Regions from separate parts of the Mesobacillus stamsii genome, predicted to be linked through region 3. Evidence: riboswitches for the same ligand, from Rfam matches in the RefSeq annotation. Region 3 holds a riboswitch; each other region holds the start of a gene.
What was found. A riboswitch is a leader RNA that binds a small molecule or an ion and turns the genes downstream of it on or off. The one in region 3 is predicted to bind cyclic di-GMP.

Region 1 (7,399 bases), on a different contig from region 3:
TTTTTCATTTCAGACTCCTTATCCTGCTTATTCGAATCGTTTTCGTTTGGCGGAGGACGGGATCCCTAACTGGTCTCGGTATTTCGCGACTGTTCTGCGGGATATCATCATTCCTTTCTGTTCCTTCAGCATTTCCACTAGCGCCTGGTCCGAAATCGGCTTTCTTTTATCTTCTTCCATTATATAGTGCTCGATTGCCGCCTTTACAGATTGCGATGAGGCATGATCGTTTTCGGTGGTGGCAACCCCACTAGTAAAGAACGATTTCAATTCATAGGTTCCGCTTGGTGTCTGCACATATTTTTCACGGACCGTCCGGCTAACGGTTGACTCGTGGATCTCCAGCTCATCCGCCACCTCCCTCATCGTCATCGGCGACAAGTGAGAAGGTCCTTTCAAGAAAAAGTCCGGCTGTTTTTCAATGATTTTCATCGATACTTTAAGCAATGTTTCCTTCCGCTGTTCAAGGCTGCGGCGAACCCACTGGAAATCCCCCTGCTTTTCCTGGAGGAATTTATTGACTTCTTGATCCTTATGCTGTGATAGCTGGCGATAATAGCTGTCGTTAAAAGAAATTTTCGGAATCAGCGCATCATAGACACCGACGGATAGTTTCTCTCCTTCTCGTTTCACGATAACATCCGGCACAATATAGGCCGGCTGCTCTCGCTGAAAAACTGCGCCTGGTTTGGGATCAAGCTTCTGAATCTCATCATGGACCTTCTGGATATCCTTCAAATCAATCCCCAGAATTTTAGCCAGAGCCTTCCACTTTTTCTCGGCAAAAAGAAGAAAGTGCTCGCTAATAATCGTGATTGCCAGCTGGTTTTCTCGTGAACGCTGCTGCCTTTTTAACTGAATAAGCAGACACTCCTGAAGGTCCTTTCCGGCGATGCCAGCCGGATCCAATGATTGCAGCTTAAAGAAAGCGCAATCGATTATTTCTTTATCAACTGCAAATCTTTTTATTAGTTCCTCGCGATCTAGATTTAAGTAACCGTTTTCATCTATATTTTCAATCAGCACAGGTAAAATCACTTTTTCTATAGGCGACGCTTTTAAGAAATTTAGTTGGGAATGAAGGTATTCTTCCAGCGTCTCGCTCTCATTGGAACCGATTTGCTCAATCAAGTTCCTATCGTCTCGATCGAAGCTTCGTTTTGGCTTTTTTCTCGTTCGGTCCATATTGGAGTCCAATTGAGTAATATTTTTGAATTCAACTTGCAACAGGGGATTTTCCACCGATTTAGCTTCTAAAAAAGCAGCAAGCTCCTGTGCAGAATATTGCAAAAGCGCAATTGCCTGAGTCAACTCCTGCGTCATCGCCAATTTCAACGTTTGCTTTTGCACCAAACTAGCTTTCATATCCATCCAAATCACCCCTGCATTCATTTTACATGATAAACGAGCATTGGTGTATGGAAAGAATTTGACAGGACAATCAAAATCCACTATCGACATCACATTACTTCCGACTACTTTTGCCGGAAAAGACGAAAACCTTTCCGGACTTGAACCAACTTCGGACTACTTTTGCCGGAAACGACGGAAACCTGTCCGAACTTTAGCAAACTTCGGACTACTTTTGCCGAAAACGACGGGAACCTGTCCGAACTAGCGCCAACTTCGGACTACTTTTGCCGAAAGCGACGAAAACCTGTCCGAACTAAGGCCAACTTCGGACAGCTTTCCCCTCCAAACCGAACCAGTTACCGAATGAACGTAGCTTCTTTAATCAAATACTGTCGGCAAACTCTTGATGAGCAGTTACTTTCGTTTTATTGTTAATAAACTTACTTAACTCCAATTGGGCTTGTCTACTTAAATTTTGAAATTCAATTCCATAAACAACGAATTCTTCCCCAAGATGATCTTCTCTTCTTACTATCTTCCCCTTTAAGATTAAAGGAATTCCATGCAATTCAAAAGAGATCATTACACAAATATCAGACCTTACAGGAAGTTCAAAATTACTCGTCATTTTCAATCCGGATAAGCTAATATCCTTAATATAACCAGTAATCTTCTTATTTCGTAAACTTCTAAATTTCGGATTTCCTATCTCATAAAAACTTACAGTACAAAATTCATTCTCAACTGGTACCCTTATACATTTTCTTCTGTTTTTCCTAGGTGTACCAACCGAAGGGGCTTTATCTGTTACTTGTTTGGGAAAATGCTTTTTTGGCTGTGAAGTTATTTCTGTTTTCATTCTTTTATTTAAATTAGCTATATTCAAATACATAAGAATATGAATCAATGTTATTGAAAAAATAATTAACAAGCTTATTTCAGTAGTCATTATAAGCAAACTCCTGTTCTTGAAAGGAGTGAAGGTTTACCGAGTAGATATCCTTGAGCATATTTAACACCTAAGCTTTTTAAAATTGCCAGGCTTATCTCGTCTTCTACTCCCTCTACAATTAGATCGGAATTGTATTTCTCACAAAAATTAAGCAAAGAAAATATAACGTCTTTTTTCTGCTCATTCGAAAATAAATCTGTAACAAAATAACGATCTAACTTTAAAAAGTCAGGTTGTAATTCTAAAAGCATCCTGATCGATGTAGAACCTTTACCAAAATCATCTACTGCTATTTTCAAGCCTAGTTTCTTTAATTCAGGTAATGCCATCTTTACTTTTTCTAAATTAATTTGCTCACTTTCTACAATTTCCAAGATTATCTGTTGACTCATGAAACGATTTTCCTGGATAATACTCCTTATAAAAGGCAGGAAATTGGGATTAATAATTGTCGATGGAAAGACATTTAAAAACAGTTTCTTTCGTCCTTTTGAATCATCTGCCAATTGGTAGGTGGCGAAGGCTTTGTGAATAGACCGCGAATCTAATTCATAAAGCCTTTTTTCCTTTTTAGCGATCCTGAAACTTTCTTCCGGATTGATGCGTTGCATGGTTCTTAATAGGCCTTCATAACCAACCAAGTGCCATTTCTGGACATCGTAGATTGGTTGAAATAAATGATACATTTCTAAACCTTGTTCTGATTCAATCATTTTACACCTCCATAAATATAAAAAAGCACAAATTCCCAAAAAAATGGGAGCGTGTGCTTTTTTCTTTCCCACTTTCTTCGGTAACCCAGCTACCTTAGCAATTGCCTTAGGTCTGAAGCTTTGCGTCCTTACCTTTCGATAAGTTTGCCTTTTTCGTATAAAGTGTCGATATAGTGAATAATTTACACTTTATTCCGACAAAAGTCTACACCATTTTACATTTTATTGGTTTTTTTAAAGAAAATATGGGTTTTTAGTTTTAATTAACCATCCAATTATTGGGTCCGGTTTCCTATTTGGTAATGAAGGTGTTCAAGAATATTTTGGGAATCTTTTATACGAATGACATCTCTATTTATAGGAATGTAAATAAAATAAGGGTTTTCGAGGTATACGGACAGTTGATCCGAATACTCGAAAACCCTTATTTTTTCTATGTTGTAGTGCCCTCGGCGAGAATCGAACTCACATTTTAAGCTTCGGAGGCTTACGTGCTATCCGTTGCACCACGAGGGCATGTCTGAAGTTGACAGTACGCTTAACTATTATAGGATAAGTCATCTCCATTTGCAAGAAGGATTTTCTGCCGTATCTTTTTTACCCGATGTAATCGATCCCGAATACACAGTTATCATACAAAAAATTTATTATGTGACGATAGTCGTTCGTCTCTTAAAATCTCAAATACTCATCTACATCTGCCCTATCAGCGTTTGTTTAAAAATGACTAACTTGGGTAAGATGGATACGGTACAGCAAATGGGAATATTGTCGAACAGTTTTTGCTGGCTTTGTAAGCGATTTGTTTGACCTTTATTGACCATGCGTGTATCATGAAACTACATAAGGCACTTTGGCAAACGAACCATTTAATGCCAGCCTAGTTATGGCAAGATTTAACGTTAAAGGAGGAAAACAAACATGAACTTGATTCCTACAGTTATTGAACAAACGAACCGGGGCGAGAGGGCATATGATATTTATTCCCGCCTTTTAAAGGATCGCATTATTATGCTGGGAAGCGGCATTGATGACAATGTTGCCAACTCCATTGTAGCCCAGCTGCTTTTCCTGGAAGCTGAAAATCCGGAAAAAGACATTTCTATCTACATTAATAGCCCTGGCGGCAGCATCACTGCCGGAATGGCAATTTACGATACTATGCAGTTCATCAAACCAGATGTACAGACAATCTGTATCGGTATGGCTGCTTCCATGGGTGCCTTCCTTCTCGCAGCCGGAACAAAAGGCAAGCGTTATGCCCTGCCAAACGCGGAAGTCATGATTCACCAGCCACTTGGAGGCGCACAAGGACAGGCAACTGAAATCGAAATCGCTGCAAAGCGCATCCTGTTCCTTCGTGAAAAGCTGAATACCATTCTTTCCGAACGTACCGGCCAGTCGCTTGAAGTCATTTCAAAGGATACGGACCGCGATAATTTCATGACAGCTGAGCGTGCGAAAGAATATGGTCTTGTCGATCAAATCATCACACGCAGCATAATCGAAGAAAAAAAGAATAAATAATCGCAGAAAACTCGCCCTTGTAAAAGAGCGAGTTTTTTTATTAAGCTTAATTTTCATTCTGAATATATTCAGTTAGCTTTGCTATCGCTTCTTCTTCGTCCTTTCCATTTGCGATCAGATTCACCGATACGCCGGAACTGACTGCCAGACTCATCAAGCCCATGATGCTCTTTGCATTCACCTTTTTCCCATCCTTCTCCAGAAAAATATCGGATGAGAACCTGTTTGCTTCTTGCACGAATAATGCCGCAGGGCGTGCCTGCAGTCCGGTCTTCAGTTTGACTTGCACCTGTTTTTCAACCATTGCTTTTCCTCCTGATCCCTATTTATTTATCGTTTGCCCGGCACGCAGTTTATCTGCTATCTCATCAATTTTTCGCAGCCGGTGATTGATTCCTGATTTGCTGATCGTTCCCCCGCTGACCATTTCGCCCAGCTCCTTGAGGGTGACTTCCTGATAATCGACACGAAGCTGAGCAATCTCCCTCAGCTTTTCCGGTAAAATTTGCAGGCCAACTGTATCCCTTATAAATCGGATATTCTCCACCTGTCTTAATGCGGCGCTGATCGTTTTATTTAAGTTCGCCGTTTCACAATTAACAAGGCGATTGACCGAGTTTCTCATATCGCGGACAATCCGGATATCTTCAAATCTCAGCAAGGCATTGTGGGCACCGACAATGGTCAAAAACTCGGTGATTTTTTCCGCCTCCTTCAGATAAGTGATAAAGCCTTTTTTCCGTTCCAGCGTTTTGCTGTTCAGTCCAAAGGTGTTCATCAACTGACTTAAAGAATCATTATGCTCCTGATATATCGAGGCAATCTCCAGATGATAGGACGATGTTTCCGGGTTATTCACTGACCCACCTGCAAGAAAAGCACCTCTTAAATAAGAACGCTTACAACATTTCTTTTTAACTAGTTCTCGTGAAATTTCATGGTTAATTTCCATGCCTTCTCCTAAAATCTTTAAATCCTCCAGAATTTCTCTGGCCGATTCATTCAGGCGGACAATATAAACATTATTTTTTTTCAGCCGCATCTTCTTTCGCACCAAAAGCTCTACCTGTATCTGATAGCTTTTCTTGATCAAGGTATAGATTCGCCTGGCAATCGCGGCATTTTCTGTCTGTACGTCTACGATGAGTTTGCGATTAGAGAAGGAAAGGGAACCATTCATCCGGATCAAAGCGGACAATTCGGCATTGCCGCAGCAGCCCTTCACGTCCATATTCGTGAGTTCTTTTTTTGTTTCCGAAGCGAACGACACCTCTTCACCCCCTGATTGTCTGGTGCTGACGCCTCACAAAAGGACAGCAGCTGTTTTTTTTATCGAGGCAAACGCTTGCTTCTTATATTTACGCGTTATGCCTCTTTTTGGTTTCATCAATTATCATCGAATATAAAATTTCTGCAACTTTCTTTGTATCATGTCGGATGACATTGCCATCCAGTTCTGCGATTTCGTCCTGGACGACTTCGACTCCTAAAGAATTCAATCGTTCCAGATCAAATACGACAGGCTGGGCCCGTTCTTCCTTGTAGCGAAGCTCCACATCCGGTGGGATGGTCTCACTGTTTACCAAAACCGTATCGATAAAAGCACAATCCATATGATCGTAGATCGCTTGTATATGGTCGCTTGCCGTAAAATCATGCGTCTCGCCGGCCTGGGTCATTAAATTGCAAACATACACCTTGCGCGCTTTTGCTTTGCACACTTCCTTGCCAAGCTTTTTCACAAGCAAGTTTGGCAGGATGCTTGTATATAAGCTTCCCGGGCCGATGACAATCAAATCCGCTTCTCTGATCGCCTGGAGCGTTTCAGGCAATGGCTTTACGCCTTCAGGGTTCAAGTACACTCTCTTGATTCGTTTGCCTGAGTATGGAATTTTCGATTCGCCTCTGACGATGCTGTCATCCTCCATCACCGCATTCAAAATGACGCTTCTGTTTGCTGCCGGCAAGACTTTTCCGTGCACATTGAGCACCTTGCTCATCTCCTGGATCGCATGGACAAAATTGCCGGTAATCGACGTCATTGCCGCCAGGATCAGATTTCCGAGCGAGTGGCCGGATAACTCATTGGATGTATTGAATCGATGCTGAAACATTTCCTCAATCAACGGCTCCACATCCGATAGGGCAGCGAGGACATTTCGAATATCGCCAGGAGGAGGAATCTGCATATTCTCACGCAGACGGCCTGAACTTCCGCCATCATCAGCCACAGTGACAATTGCAGTGATTTCGACGGGATGCTTTTTCAAGCCCCGGAGCAGGACTGGAAGGCCTGTTCCGCCTCCGATGATGACGATTTTTGGCAGTAGTTCCGTCATCATGTCGTAAGTCCCTTCCTTTTATCGATATCTCGGTGGGTCACGCGCGTATGGTAATCCTTCTCGAAATATTTGGCAATATGCTCCGCCAGTGCTACCGAACGATGCTGACCTCCCGTACAGCCGATGGCAATGATCAGCTGAGCCTTTCCTTCTCGCTTATAATGAGGAAGCATGAAGCTCAGCAGATCGGTGACCTTTTCAAGAAATTTGGATGTCTCATTCCATTTTAAAACGTATGTCGACACCTCTTCATCAAGACCGGTTTTTGGCCGCATATGCTCAATATAATGCGGATTTGGCAAAAAGCGGACATCGAAAACGAGGTCAGCATCGATTGGGATTCCATGCTTAAACCCAAAGGACATGACATTCACGGTGAAAATCGTCTTCTTATTAATCGAAAATTCTTCAAGGATTTTTTCGCGCAGATCTTTCGGTTTCATCCCGGTTGTATTATAAATAAGCTGCGCTCTGCCCTTCAGTTCTTCCAGCAGCTCCCGTTCAAGCTGGAT
Region 2 (7,399 bases), on a different contig from region 3:
ATAATAAAGGAATAAGGGAAGGACAGGTTCTACGGTGATATTGAAATCGAGAAAAAACTTTTTTGTCTCCTTCATAATTCAAGAAATAGGGTGCTATATAAAAACATGATCATCTATATACTATTTATTTTTATCGGGATTATTGGACTTGGGTATGCGGTTGTGAAGATTCATCCGACTTTTGGCGGAAAGCAGTCAAAAGAGAAGATGGAATTATTCGCACAGTCTCCGCAATATCAAAAGGGGAAATTCATTAATCTGAACAGAAACGAGTGGGATACGAGTTTTGGGTCGATGCTTTCCATGATAAGGGAATTTTTAAAAAGTAAGGTCGAAAGAAAACCTCGGACTCCCCTTTCGATCGTACCCTATTCTCCAGGAATAGATCGTTCTAATTCAGCAAGAGTTACCTGGTTTGGTCACTCGGCTTTCATGCTTGAGGTAGAGGGGAAAACGATTCTGTTTGATCCAATGTTTGGGAAAGCGCCAACACCGTTTCCAATCAAAAACCAGCGGTACAGCAGAAAGCTTCCTTTCAAAATCGAGGATCTGCCAGCAATCGATGCTGTGGTACTGTCGCATGACCATTATGATCATCTTGATTATGGTTCAATCATGAATATGAAAGAAAAGGTAAAACAGTTCATCACTCCTCTCGGTGTTGGAAGCCATTTGGCAAGATGGGGAATTCCAGAAGAGAAGATCAGTGAACACGATTGGTGGAATGAATATACTTTCGAAGGCCTTAAGCTCGCGTGCACCCCGGCTCGCCATTTTTCTGGCCGCGGACTTGCCGACCGTAACTCAACGCTTTGGTGTTCTTGGGTCATCATTGCCCGGGATACAAAAATATATTTCAGTGGCGATGGCGGTTATGGTTCGCATTTTAAAGAGATTGGCGAGAAATATGGCCCGTTTGACCTGACGCTGATGGAATGCGGCCAATATGACGTACGCTGGGCAGATATTCATATGCTTCCTGAAGAAACGGTACAGGCACATCAGGATGTGAAAGGAAAGCTTCTTCTTCCGGTACATTGGGGGGCATTTACTCTGTCGCTCCATGCCTGGCATGATCCAATTGAACGGGCAGTCCGGGCTGCAGAGGAATCTGGAGTCGAGATTGCGACTCCGAGAATTGGGGAAACCGTCATCGTAGGTGAAGACCAGTTTCCGGACCTTGCCTGGTGGAGGACAGAATCCTATAGAGTTTTTAATGATGAAACGTAATAAAAACCGCATGGATTAAATCCGTGCGGTTTCTTTCCTTATATCAACTTCTCGAGATTTACTCGTTTATGGATTGCGAGCATTACGGGAATACCGATAGCCATTACGATAAATTCACCCGCGGCTGTTGTTAGCCATGTGAACCAGAACGGCAGCTGGAATGCGAGATTCAATTCAATCGCAATCAGGAACATCGTGAAGGTGAATAACACTGTGTTTACAATCATTCGCCCGATAATACTTTTAATGTATTTAGCGGATAAGATCGTAACCAATAAAGAAATTACTGACTGGCCAACTCCAAACACAAGGTCATAGGCGACCATCGGGGAAAAGAGCAGGTTTGTTAAAAACACGCCTAATACAATCCCAAAGAAATACTTTTTGTTAAAAACAATCAGGTGGTTGAACATTTCCGAAATTCGAAATTGTACATTGGTAAAACCGAATGGCTGGATGACAGCTGATACAGCGATATACAAAGCTGCCAGAATCCCGTTACGGACAATCGTTCTTGTGTTCATTATTCATCTCTCCTAGTTTTTTTACGTGGGATGGTTACGAACCACGATATTTAAACACCAATTATATATTATATAGGATAATAGACCCTGTCACAACAGAATTTTTCAGAATAAAAGAGTAAAGGAATTACTTTTTAACAGATAGAAAAATCTATCAGGAAAAGCAATCTTAGTAAAAAAAAATATTTATTTTTACTCGGCAATTAAGTATGATAAAAATAGAATTAAAATCCGATAAAGGCAAACTCAGGGGAACCTGAGGACGCAAAACTACAGGGGCTAAAGTCTTGACCAGCCAGCCAGTTGCCGAAGCTTCACATAGTCATCTTATGTGTGCTGATCTTCGGATAGCACTTTTTTTGATTTTAATTCCAATATATTATGGGGGGAATTGGAATGAATAAATTAGTCGCATCAACCATTTTAACAGGATTGCTTGCTTTTGGTACGGGTGTCTCGGCGCAGGGTGTCGTAGAAACGGCTGATCCTGGGACGACACCTGACGAGTTTTTATTTACGTTTGATCAATTACTGGAAGAATTGCAGCTTTTTCTTACCTTTGATAATGAAAAGGAGGCTCAGCTACTGCTTGACTTTGCAAACGAGAGACTTGCTGAGGCGTCAGTTATGTCTCAAGAAAACAAGAGAGAACTCGTTCAAGAGACGTTTAAGGATTATTTAATAACGCTTAAGAAAGCGCAAGAGAAGGTCACAGAGGTTATTGTTGAAAAAGAGACCGATGCCACTGGGGAAGCTCGATTGGCAGAAGAGTTGGAAAAAGCAGCTAATCTTGAGGAAGGGATTACTGAAGAACTTGAAGATGGACTAAAGGAATCAGTTACAGAGGAAACAGAGCAAACAAAAATTGTCGCGAACGTAGTAAAAGAGCTTGATCGTGAAATGGTCTCCAAACTGCGCGAACAAAACTTAGGCTATGGACAAATCGCACAAATCTTTTGGCTTGCAAGAACAGCTGGCAAGACAGTAGAAGAGGTTGCCGTGGTATTTACTGAGGAAAATGCTGGACTTGGTCAGGCAGCAAAGCAACTTAAAGTCCATCCTTCGCAAATGAATGGACTCGTATCAGGCAATAAAAAATCTTCTGATGAAGAAGAAATGGATACCGATAAAATAGACGAGAGATCAGTTGATGAAGGGTCTGATGCAGCAACACAGGCTGAAGAAGCGGATACTACAAAAGAACCAGATTTGACTGTACAGCAAGTTAGTACTGGAGTGGCTTCAATCGCAAGTACGGTGATGAGTACGAATGCTTCCGATACAGAAGAAAAAAAGGCAGATACAGAATTGAAAGCGAAGGCAGACACTGTGAAGGTTGCTAAAAAGGAAATGGAAACAGAAAAGAAAGCTGTAGAACAAAAACGTGAAGTGAGAGAGAAGGACGAAGAAAATCAAAAAGAACAAGTGATCCAAGCAGAAGAGAAGCAAGAAGAGAAAACAACAGAAAAAGAACAAGCCAAGACGAAAGAAAGGAAAGAGAATAAAGAGAATAAAGAGAAGCATGATGAAGAAGAATCAGAAGAAGACGACCTCAACGACGAGGAAAGCCAGGATAAGTAAAACAAAAAACAGATAGTAAGGTTTGTAGGGTAAAAACTTGTACTACATTCCTATTATGCGATATGATGATTAATAACAGTCCCTAATAGAATACTTAAGTTTAGATTGATAGGTGATCATTGTCATAGAACATATGGAGGAATCGGAATGACCACAGAACTGCAAACCATAGGTGAAGCAATAGTTAACAGAAAAAATCAAATTGCGAAGGCAGTGCATGAAGACAGGTTTTCAGACGGTGTCTTAACGGAAGCACAGAAACATGATTTTGAGAAAGTTGAGCAGCAAATACTTGAAGTCAGGGCCAACTTTATTGAACTGTTCGGTGAAGCCTTGATCGAGCACGAAGACCCTAAAGGGGTTTTCGATAAGCTGACAACATGGGGAAAAGAAACGGGTGAATATATTTATAATCTTGGTGCCTCTCTTGATGAAGCACTAAAGGATTCTACCTATTATCGTGAACATATTTGGCATGCGATTAGAGAAGTGGCTAAGGACATGTCCACTGCTGTCTTCTTTGATGTTTTGGATATTATTGACCCGTTGATGGACCATGCAATATACAGCTTTAGTCTCACATTTGTTGAAGCACATCAAAAGAGTCTAGAAAATGCCAAAACAGCATTGCTTGAACTTTCCGTACCGGTTGTTCCGTTAATGCCTGGGGTCGGTGTCCTGCCTCTAGTTGGGAATGTGGATACAGAAAGAGCGCGGTTATTGATGGAAGAAACGCTAAGCCAAGCGGTGAAGCTAAAGCTGACCCATCTTATCTTTGATGTATCCGGCGTTATGATTGTAGATACGATGGTTGCCGATCAGCTATTTAAAGTCACTAGCGCCCTTTCGCTTGTTGGTGTAAAAACCATTATGACCGGCATCCGTCCAGAGGTGGCTCATACGATGGTGACACTCGGACTGAATCTGGAAGGAATCATGGTGAAATCTAATCTACACCAGGCTTTTAAGGAAATTCAGCACTTACAAAAAGCATATTAATTGGAAAAAAAGCTGCCATGGCAGCTTTTTTGGCTTATAGAACAGGGACTTGATTTGCCGAGTCGGATTTCGTGTATTTTGCTGGATTAACACCTATACTATAATGTGATTTGATTAAGAGGAGGATTCATAATGCAAATTGAAATGTGGACAGACTTTGCTTGACCATTTTGCTATATTGGCAAAAGGCGTCTGGATGACGCTATTAAACAGATTGACCACCCAATTGAGGTAACGTACCGCTGCTACGAGCTAGATCCAAACAAGGAGCGAGGTATAGATCTCAATATGTATGAATCTCTCTCCAAAAAATATGGGATGAGCATCGCCCAGGCAAAGGCGAGTACGCAAAATATCGTGCAGATGGCGAAGGAATCTGGTCTGGAATATAATTTTGATACGTTGATTTTAACAAATACATTCGATGCCCATCGCTTAGCAATGTTCGCGAAAAGCCATGGATTAATGGCTGAGATGACGGAAAGGCTGTTGCGTGCCTATTTTACGGATTCAAAGGATATTGGAGACCACGAAACATTGGTGGACTTAGCTGGAGAAGTCGGACTGAATCGCGAAGCTGTAGAGAAAATGCTCGCAAGTAATGAAATGGCAGAAGAAGTTCGTGCTGATGAAAGCACTGCCCAACAGTATGGGATCACAGGTGTGCCATTCTTCTTGATCAATAAGAAGTATGCTATTACTGGTGCCCAGTCTACTGAAACGATCGTCCAGACGTTGAAAAAAGTCATCGCTGAGAGTGAAATCACTATTTTGAACAATGATGATGGAATGATTTGTGACGACGATGGTTGTGAAATTCCAAAAAAGAACTAGTCGGAAGTGTTTCATTATAACCTCGATAACAGACAGAAAGACGAGGATGGATATATATTGAAAAGAAGCTGCCTGTTTTTGCAGGCAGCTTTTATCCATGTACAAATTTGATTAGCTTATCTTCTGTTCGAGATCGGCGATGGCTCTTGCATTACGTGACCTGATGAAGAAGACTGTCGTGACGGTAATGGCCAATACTCCAAAAGTGACGCTCATCTAGCATCAAGCAGGAATCCGGTAAGGGGCAGCACTGCCTGAAAGATAAATCGGTCCATCATGTTTCTGAACGAGAAGAAGCGGCCATGGAAATCCTTTGGCACCCTCGTTTGGAAGATTGTCGCAGCAGTCGGGAAAAAACTGCCAACGGAAAAACCGAATATCAGGAAGGAGACAATTGTCAGCACTGGCTGATCGGCAAAATACAACATCAACTGTGAAAAACCCGATTAGCATCGAACTGGAAAACAGAATTTTATAAGGGGAGAATTTATGGCTGATTCGTTTGATCAGAAACGCTCCGGTCATGAACGCAAGTCCTTCGGCAGTATAGATCTAGCCTTTGATCGCAGAACTTTCCTGAAGTTCACTGATATTGATGATGACAAGATTAAAGCCTCCTAAGAATAGGAGTGGAACTAATGTCAAAACCAAGGTCATCATGACAATTGGCAATTTTAAGATAACAGGGAAGACATCTTTGAATCCCTGCTTCTGGTTTTCCGTGACTGTCATGTGCGTCTTCTTTTCTTCAAATTGTAATAACCATGTAAGACCAAAAAGGATAAGATAGGCAGCCATTGATTGAGATAGACAGAATTCAATGGCATGGCCACCAGGAGGATTCCAGCTGCTGCAGTCCCAATGATCCGTGATACTGTAGATACATTCATATAGACGCCGTTCAACTGCAATAAATCCTTTTCCTCTATTTACAAAAATTCGTAAAGCCAAATAAAAAAGATGATAAGCGACCGGTATCGTCAGGGTGGTATGTTTGTTTAGAAAAGTTGTTTAATCCAGTCATCGTAAAAAATGAAGCTAGGATATCTTCTATTTCAAAGTTTGATCATGACCTCGGTACCATCTTGCAATCTTGCATCAACAAGCAATGTTCCTTTATGTCTGCCTAATTCACGGATAAGTTCATTCAGCAGCTGCCTGTTTAGTAGAGTAGTGAAAAGTGCGGCTGGAATTTGATATTGTTCATTATTCTGATTTGCCCATTTATGCATCTGGGTCTGGAACTTTTTCGATCCAATAATCATACTGCCAGCTTTTAAGAAGGTGTAAGGGACAGGGAGGGAGAATGCGACTTTATTGGTTTTTATTTTTATTTTTAACATTTTTTTACTCAATGACGACTTTCACTGTATCGCCATTTGCCGATTGGATATCGACAATGTTCCCATCGAGCTCGTTTTCAATTGCATCGATCAGCAGATTGATATCAAGGTCTTTGACGTATTGCTGGGATTGAGGGATTCCGGCCGCTATGCTGTATCCAGTTTTGAGAAGTGCCTTTACTAATTTGATCGGCACGTTGACGTTTACATTGTCATTTTCCTTGGATACAATGCGGATTTTTAAGGTTTTATCTAAGTAATTATTAGGTTTTTGTGCAAAGACAGTAGATTCTTTTTCCTTGAGTACAGCAATTAGCTGTGCCCCTTTATCTGAATCAATTTTTCCTTCTTGAACCATCGTTAAAATTTTTGAAATTTCTTCTCTCATCAAAAACGCCTCCCTATTCCCCTTTTAAAAGTTTGATTGCATCCTCTGGTGAAATTTCACCCTTCTCCAGCATAGCAACGATTTTCTTTTCGTCCAGTTCATTCTTCTTTTGAGTGTCATATCCAAGTGCAATGATAATATCGTTCAGTTTCCCCCTGACAGTCGGATAAGATATTCCAAGTTCTTTTTCCACTTCTTTAATATTTCCCCGGGAAACGAGAAAGATCTCGATGAACTGAAGCTGGTCCCTGGTTAAAGAAGCAAGCCTTGATAGTTCAAATTCATTTTCAATTGTTGTATCACAATGATTGCATTGCAGTTTGGTAATTTTAAGGGTCTGGCTGCAAACGGGACATTTCGTTAAGACAGGATAAGCCATGACTGCCTCCTTTCTATATTAATGATATTAAATGTTAAAATTAATAAAGTAAAGATAAATTTATAAAATAATAAATAATATTAATACTTATATTAATTTTTAGTGAAAAAAACGAATAATA
Region 3 (7,399 bases):
CTGGAAGGAAGAGATCTCGATCTAAGGAGTCATGAGTATAAAAAGCAATTTTCTTATATGCCTGATGAGATGCTCTTTCCTCGTCATTTGACAGGCCGTGAAGTGCTGGCATTTTTTGCGAGATTAAGAGGGATTGGGGATGATAAAGTGAATGACGCACTTCAACAGGTTGGTTTATTTGAAGTGCGAGATACACAAATCAAACACTATTCAAAAGGCATGCAGCAGCGACTTTCCCTTGCCCAGGCACTGCTCCCGGATGTTCCGTTAAGAATTCTTGATGAGCCGACAAATGGTCTCGATCCATTTTGGGTATTTCGCTTTAAGGAAATCATTCAGGAAGAGAAGCGGCAGGGAAAAACGATTTTCTTTACTACGCATATTCTCAGCCTTGTGGAGGAATTGGCGGACCGAGCTGCCTTCCTGGAAGAAGGACAGTTGAAGCTCTGTGATACCGTTGATTCACTTGTTCATCAAAATGGAATTTATATTCCATTAGAAAAAATATTTTTCAAATCACCTTCCTGACGTTCGAATAAAAAGGAAGCAAAAACTCCCGGAGGATAAAGTTCCGGGAGTTTTTTTTGAAGGTAGGCGATGATCAGCTAAAGCAGATTCAATGGCCGCTTTGGTTATTATTGCCATCATCATTCTCCGCTATTCTTCATATTGTTTGAATCTTTGTTCATACTCTTTGAATTCATTTTCTTCCTATATCTGTCACTCGCTAACTGATCGAGTTGTTCCCATGAAGCTATAATCGCGTTTTTATCTTTGTTTTCAGCGGTGTATTTCTCGGCACTTTCTTGATCTTGGAAGAAAGCGTAGCCATATTTCATTGGTGTTTTCAGGTTCGCTTTGACGGGGATTGCAGCATCCGCCTGGATCCATTCTGAAGTCACGTAATCACGCACCCATTTTTCTTCAAATTCAAGCTGGTCGCGTCTAGGTGCATTAAGCAGACATCCGGAATCATCAAAGAACAAATAATCTCCGTCTTTGGTTTTTGCTTGTGCCGTGAAAACGCCCATTGGGTCTGCCTCTGTATATACTTTCATATTACAGAAAGCACAAACATCATCCGGTCCGGGTTCGTGTGGGCCATTTGCATGAGCATCGCCAGCATTTTCTTTAACAATCGTTTCTGGCTTTGCTGTATTCTGGTCACCCATTGGCTCGTTGGTGGAGTCATTCCCGCAGGCTGATAGGGTGATCGCCAACAAAATTGCCATCATGGCAGTAAGTAATTTTTTCATGAAATCTCCTCCTTTGATCGAATTTAATCCTATCAGGGAGTTGTGAACAATCTGCGAGAAAATAGTGGGGAAAGAGTGTTATAGACTGGTTTTTTGTGACGATTTAATGACAGAAAATTTAATATTAAGAATTAATGATAAAGCCTTACAACAAATTCGCAAATTTGTTCTTTATAAATAACATATTAATTCTTTTTAAAAAACAAAAAAGTGAGAAAACGAAAGATAATTCTTGAAAAAGAACGATTTTCGTTCTTTTTCAAGAATATTCGCCTTATTTTGGACTTTTTCAAAAATGGTATATCTGAACTATACTCAAAATAAATAGGTAAAATAGGGGGAAATGACAGTGTATCGAAAAAACTGTGATCAGTGTAACCGTCCTTCCTTCAGCAGCAGTGAATATGGGGAATGGCTCTGCCCTGTTTGTGGCAAAGATTTAACAAGATACCCATTTTTTAATGCCGTTAGTCTGGAAAAAGTAGTCCGAAAGTATCCTTGGAAAAATCTTGGTTACTCCAAAGATACCCATATTTAAGGCTAATCTAAAGTTTTACGGAGGTGACATAAAAAAACTATTCAGCAATTAAAGCTAGAATGTGACAAAAAACACTAGGTAAAAGTTCTTAATTTTCAGAAAAATGTAATAGAAACCGATTATTTTGTATTTTTTTAGAGGAAAAGGAAGAATAAATCCAATAAATTGACGACAAATAATTATATGCTAACGTTTGCGAGCAAGGTACAATGACAATGGGAGTAAGTGAGTGAGCAAAATGGTACAGAAAAAGGCAAACTTGTTGAAAAACTAGGACGCAAAGTCACGGATCTAAGGTGCAAAAGCACTATGATGGCCGGGCCGCCTGGAATACAAACTGTATTTTGGGGGGAAGAGCTTGATTAAAGAACAGGTAATTTTCGAAGAACTGGATACAGAATGGATACAGCTCATAATGGAAGCTTTAGAGATGGGGATAAATAAAGAGGAAATCAGAAAGTTTATAAAGAACAGCGAACAGAAGTAAAAAGACTTATACATACATCATCATCATTAGGGCAGCTCATTCCTGAGGTGCTTTTATTTTGTGAAAAAAGGACAGCAGCTAGGCTATCCTTTGTAAATTATTTATTGTTTAGTTTCCATTTATTGAATTCTAGAAATTCACGGAACTCGTCCTTGCTGATTCCGGAATCCATTGCTTCTTTCACAAGATTAACCCAGTCAGAATCAATATTTTCGGTATCGACTTGTTCATGGATCAATTGATCAACTGGAACTTTTAAAACTCCAGCAATCTTTTCAAGAAATTGAATGGAAGGATTCGTTTGCAAATTCCGTTCCAAGGAGCTTAAATTGGATTTTGCGACGCCAGCTTGCTCAGCTAACTCGGATAGGGACATTCTTTTTTCTTGTCGAAGTTTTTTGACGCGTTCACCAATCATGCTTTCCACACACCTTGTTAAATTAATAGTTTTATCATAACAAATCTCAAGAAAAAGTTCCATATAGAGAACATCCTACAGAACAAGTATAACCATTTTTCGCAGTTTTAGGAGAATTATTTTTACCAAAATGTTGGGAAAAAATGAGATAATAGGTGAACAACCTAGTCTTATGTATTCTTTTTATCAAAAAAAAGGTAAAATGAAGGCAATTAGACTTGGTGTGGTGATGATATGCAGAAAAAGTATTTATTGATTTATGAAGAGATCGCACAGCAAATCCGCGAGGGGCATTTTCATCCCAAAACAATTTTGCCTTCAGAGAATGAGTTCGCCGATCGGTACCAAACATCGCGCGAAACGATCCGAAAAGCTCTGAACCTTCTCGCGCAAAATGGTTTTATCCAAAAAATCCGCGGCAAAGGCTCCCTCGTGCTGGATTTAAAAAGGCATCAGTTCCCGATCTCCGGGTTGATTAGCTTTAAAGAACTGGCTAAAAATATGGGGGGGAAAACGAAGACGACTGTGGATGGGTTTGTCCTCGAACAGGCAGGAACGGATATCGCAAAGGAACTGAATATTGTAAACGAAGAATTGGTCTGGAAAGTAAAAAGGGTTCGGCATATTGATGAAGAACGGGTGATTCTCGATAAGGATTTTATCGTTGAAAAGCAGGTGCCTGGTCTAACTCGTCAGAAGTGTCAAAATTCGATTTTTGAGTATATTGAGCAAGAACTCAAGAAACAAATCAGTTTTGCCAAAAAGGAATTCACGGTGGAGGAACCGAATGAAGAGGACCGTGAGCTTTTGGATATGGAAGGCTTTCACGCAATTGTCATCGTGAAAAATTATATTTATTTTGCCGATGCAACTCTTTTCCAGTATACCGAGTCCAGGCACCGCCCCGACAAATTCCGATTCGTGGATTTTGCCAGACGCATGGACAGCCAGAAAAAATAAAAAAAGAGCTGGCAGCTTTTCTTTACTGTTTAGGATATTATAAAATTATTTAGTTGTGGGAAACTACTTTTGGTTTTTTAATCCAGCTCCAGCGCGTAGGAGTCTGTCCGATAAAAAATTTTTAACGTATAATTATGCGAGAATGCATCATATTCTTAAACGAATCTTTTTTGTTGATAGGCACGAAGGCGAAAAACGTCTCGAGGAGTTAGCGGCAAACGGCTTTCCTAAGCGTTGGGCTATGGTGCTAATGCTGGACAAATTTATTTTGACAGGTTTGTGGGTGTAGAACGAAAAGTTGTCAAGAAAGCCCCGTTATTTTGACAGGTTCTATGTTCTTACCAAAAAAACCGGTCCTGTGAGGGTTGGGGTGAAAAGATGGTGATAGGCGCGCTTGCTATCGGAAAGTTTTGAGAGAAGTGAGGGGAGGCTCACCTGTCGCCCCGCGGAAAGCGAGTTTCTGATGGAAATCGATTATCAGCCAAACCCAAAAAAGGACCGGGCGCAGTTTGCCCGGTTTTTCTTAATGCTTCGGGTATTTTCCGACTAGATGGATGGCACTGATAATCCGTTTATTGATCCATGCTCTGTTGTCTTGGGTGTTAAGCTGTTCAAATACCATTTTGCGGCCGTCTTCTGTCGTGACATAGTGACTTGGAAGAGTGTTCAGGCTGATGGCGATTATATCATTCCGGCACTTTTGACAATTGCAAAATGTCTGGTAATCCGGGCTCATCATTAACACATTGACAAGAGTGGAAACCACTTCTTCCATCACATTGATATAGCCATTTTTCATGATGCTCTCTCTCCCTAATGCTGTCTTAAACAAATTATAGCTCAAATCTGTAGAAATTAAATCATTTTTCAGCTTTTTATTAAGAGGGCTTTCGATGTTTTGGCGGTGGCAAACAGGGGAAAATAGAATAGTGGAGAATTTTTTTAAAGGAGTGTTGAATTTATGGGAAAGAAAATCGCCTGTTTGATAACCGATCTATTTGAAGATGTTGAATACCTTGAGCCTTCCCGTGTGTTTACGGAGGCAGGACATGCAGTGGTTACGATTGAAAAAGAAAAAGGAAAGACAGTGAAAGGCAAGCAAGGAAAAGCAGAGGTTAAAATTGAGCAGGGCATTGACGAGGTAAAACCGGAAGATTTTGATGCATTATTCATTCCGGGCGGCTTTTCTCCCGATCAGCTGCGCGAGGATGATCGGTTCGTCCAATTTGCCAAATCCTTTATGGAGGAGAAAAAGCCAGTATTTGCGATTTGCCATGGTCCGCAATTGTTATTGACAGCCAAAACACTTGAAGGCCGAGGAGCAACTGGCTACAAGTCGATACGCGTCGACATGGAATATGCGGGAGCGAAATACATGGACAAGGAAGTCGTAGTCTGCTGCAACCAACTGGTGACAAGCAGGGAACCGAAGGATATCCCCGCGTTCAATCGCGAGGCACTAAAAGTGTTGCAATAAATTTTTAGGTGAAACCTTTTTGCTTCGGCAGAAGGTTTTTTTTAATGGAGCAAAAATTCTCGCTAAAAAATACTAAAAGGATCCAGGTGATAAACTAGTTCATTTTGCGAAATTTTACGTATAAGATAAGATAGAGGATGAATTAAATCAGGGAGATGACAGAATGATTGTTTTGAAATCGGCTCGAGAGATAGAAAATATGAAGGAAGCTGGAAAATTACTTGCTGCTGTGCATAAGCAGTTGCACAAAATCATCAAGCCTGGGGTTACAACATGGGAAATAGATGAATTTGTAGAGAATTATTTGAAAAAGCATGGGGCGACACCTGAGCAAAAAGGCTATCGGAATTATCAATATGCCACTTGTGCCAGCGTGAACGATGAGGTTTGCCACGGATTTCCACGGAAAGAAGCATTGAAAGAGGGGGACATTGTGACGATTGACATGGTTGTCAACCTGAATGGTGCCTTGGCCGATTCTGCCTGGAGCTATGCGGTAGGGAACATCAGCGAGCGGTCGCAAAAACTGCTGGATGTGACAAAAGAGGCTTTATACCGCGGGATCGCTGCTTCTTTACCGGGTAATCGGATTGGCGATATTGGGCATGCAATCCAGTCTTATGTAGAGGGGGAAGGGCTTTCGGTTGTGCGTGAGTTTATCGGACATGGAATCGGCTCGGTGATTCATGAAAAGCCTGATATTCCTCATTTTGGCCTGCCGGGAAAAGGGCTGCGGCTAAAGGAAGGCATGGTGTTCACGATTGAACCAATGGTCAATATCGGGGAGTGGAAAACGAAGATGGATAACAATGGATGGACAGCAAGAACCATTGACGGCAAACTATCTGCCCAGTTTGAACATACCATCGCCATCACGAAAGATGGCCCGATTATTTTGACCGATCAGAATGAAAAATAGCATTTGTTTTTTCCTAAGCATGAAAAAAATTTTCAGCTTTCGTATATATTTGAAAATTTTCTGGTACAAAAGGGGGCGATAAAATGAACAAGGAAGGGAATGTCATCGTTAAAATAAAAGCAATCTACCCATCGCTTTCTGTAAAGGAGAAGGTTGTCGCCGATTATATCTTACAGAACACCGTAGAAATCATTCACCTTTCCATCACCGAGTTTGCGGAGTATGCTTCTGTTGCCGAAGCTACTATTTTCCGCTTTTGCAAACGGCTTGGATTCAGGGGCTATCAAGCCTTCAAAATAGCTCTTGCCAGCGAATTGGTGGAACCGATTAAAAATATCCATGAAGAAATAATGGAACAAGATGACGTCGGAACCCTGGCGGAAAAGGTGTTTGCCGGACATATGGAGGCGATGAAAGAAACGCTGAATCTATTGGATGCCAAAGTTCTTGAGAGGATTGTCGAGATTCTATCCCAGGCTTCAAGAATTGATTTTTACGGATCAGGCGGCTCATCAGCGATTGCAATGGATGCCTACCATAAGTTCCTCCGAACAGGCATCCATTGCAATGCCCATAGTGACGGACATCAGCAAATTATTTCTGCTGCGCTGCTTGGACCCGGACAAGCAGCAATTGGCATTTCGCATAGCGGCAGCAATAAAGATGTCATAGAAGCATTAAAAGTAGCAAAAGCTAACGGAGCAGCGACGATCGCCATCACCGGCCATTACAAGTCACCATTATCGAAGCAAGCGGATCATGTTCTCTACACTACTTCACGCGAAACGCTTTTCCGGTCTGAGGCACTGGCTTCTAGACTTGTCCAGTTAAGCCTGATGGACGTGCTTCACGTGGCAGTTTCCGTACGGAGGCAGGAACAAACCTTGGAGAATCTCCAAAAAATCAGAGAAGCGATTTCCACGAAAAGATATTAGTGGATGAAAATTATTTTCTTTTATTTTATATACATATGAAAAAATATTTGATATTATAATGGCGTTCGATTCTTTTTGCAGAAAAGGAGTGCATCAAAGTGAAACTAGGAATGATCGGCCTTGGAAAAATGGGCTATAATTTGGTATTGAATCTGATGGAAAACGGCCATGAGGTAGTGGCGAATGATATAAATGAAGAGGCAATGCAGAAAATCAAGGGAGAAGGCGCCGAGATTGCAGCGGACTATCAGGCAATGGTGGACATGCTGCCAAAACCGCGCGTGATTTGGCTGATGATTCCTGCTGGCGATTTGATTGACCAGGTAATCGAGAAGTTTACCCCGATTCTCGAGGAAGGCGATATCCTAATTGATGGCGGAAATTCCAACTATAAGGATACGATAAGGCG

Region 1: another riboswitch for cyclic di-GMP. It lies ahead of J2S25_RS07795 (EAL domain-containing protein); the one in region 3 lies ahead of J2S25_RS16935 (anti-repressor SinI family protein).
Region 2: another riboswitch for cyclic di-GMP. It lies ahead of J2S25_RS10920 (DUF5667 domain-containing protein); the one in region 3 lies ahead of J2S25_RS16935 (anti-repressor SinI family protein).

The regions. Positions count from the first base shown of each region.
Region 1 covers NZ_JAUSUN010000007.1:56,459-63,857, forward strand. Annotated here, with positions in the region: gene J2S25_RS07780 (glutaredoxin family protein) at 1-8, opposite strand, end outside; gene rpoN (RNA polymerase factor sigma-54) at 28-1,371, opposite strand; gene J2S25_RS07790 (PilZ domain-containing protein) at 1,736-2,302, opposite strand; gene J2S25_RS07795 (EAL domain-containing protein) at 2,302-3,018, opposite strand; cyclic di-GMP riboswitch class I at 3,095-3,177, opposite strand; tRNA gene J2S25_RS07800 (tRNA-Arg) at 3,463-3,534, opposite strand; gene clpP (ATP-dependent Clp endopeptidase proteolytic subunit ClpP) at 3,940-4,545, shown strand; gene J2S25_RS07810 (HPr family phosphocarrier protein) at 4,592-4,849, opposite strand; gene whiA (DNA-binding protein WhiA) at 4,868-5,815, opposite strand; gene mgfK (gluconeogenesis morphogenetic factor MgfK) at 5,904-6,887, opposite strand; gene rapZ (RNase adapter RapZ) at 6,884-7,399, opposite strand, start outside.
Region 2 covers NZ_JAUSUN010000011.1:92,007-99,405, reverse strand. Annotated here, with positions in the region: gene J2S25_RS10930 (MBL fold metallo-hydrolase) at 106-1,230, shown strand; gene J2S25_RS10925 (QueT transporter family protein) at 1,269-1,754, opposite strand; PreQ1 riboswitch class I at 1,761-1,805, opposite strand; cyclic di-GMP riboswitch class I at 1,984-2,065, shown strand; gene J2S25_RS10920 (DUF5667 domain-containing protein) at 2,151-3,335, shown strand; gene J2S25_RS10915 (STAS domain-containing protein) at 3,483-4,334, shown strand; gene J2S25_RS10910 (DsbA family oxidoreductase) at 4,512-5,168, shown strand; gene J2S25_RS10905 (hypothetical protein) at 5,381-5,599, opposite strand; gene J2S25_RS10900 (hypothetical protein) at 5,721-5,900, opposite strand; gene J2S25_RS10895 (hypothetical protein) at 6,224-6,511, opposite strand; gene J2S25_RS10890 (SHOCT-like domain-containing protein) at 6,516-6,899, opposite strand; gene J2S25_RS10885 (DUF2089 domain-containing protein) at 6,913-7,278, opposite strand.
Region 3 covers NZ_JAUSUN010000029.1:19,278-26,676, forward strand. Annotated here, with positions in the region: gene J2S25_RS16925 (ABC transporter ATP-binding protein) at 1-528, shown strand, start outside; gene J2S25_RS16930 (nitrous oxide reductase accessory protein NosL) at 648-1,256, opposite strand; cyclic di-GMP riboswitch class I at 2,037-2,123, shown strand; gene J2S25_RS16935 (anti-repressor SinI family protein) at 2,153-2,281, shown strand; gene J2S25_RS16940 (helix-turn-helix domain-containing protein) at 2,379-2,699, opposite strand; gene treR (trehalose operon repressor) at 2,934-3,659, shown strand; gene J2S25_RS16950 (late competence development ComFB family protein) at 4,183-4,458, opposite strand; gene J2S25_RS16955 (type 1 glutamine amidotransferase domain-containing protein) at 4,621-5,136, shown strand; gene map (type I methionyl aminopeptidase) at 5,300-6,055, shown strand; gene J2S25_RS16965 (MurR/RpiR family transcriptional regulator) at 6,139-6,990, shown strand; gene gnd (phosphogluconate dehydrogenase (NAD(+)-dependent, decarboxylating)) at 7,089-7,399, shown strand, end outside.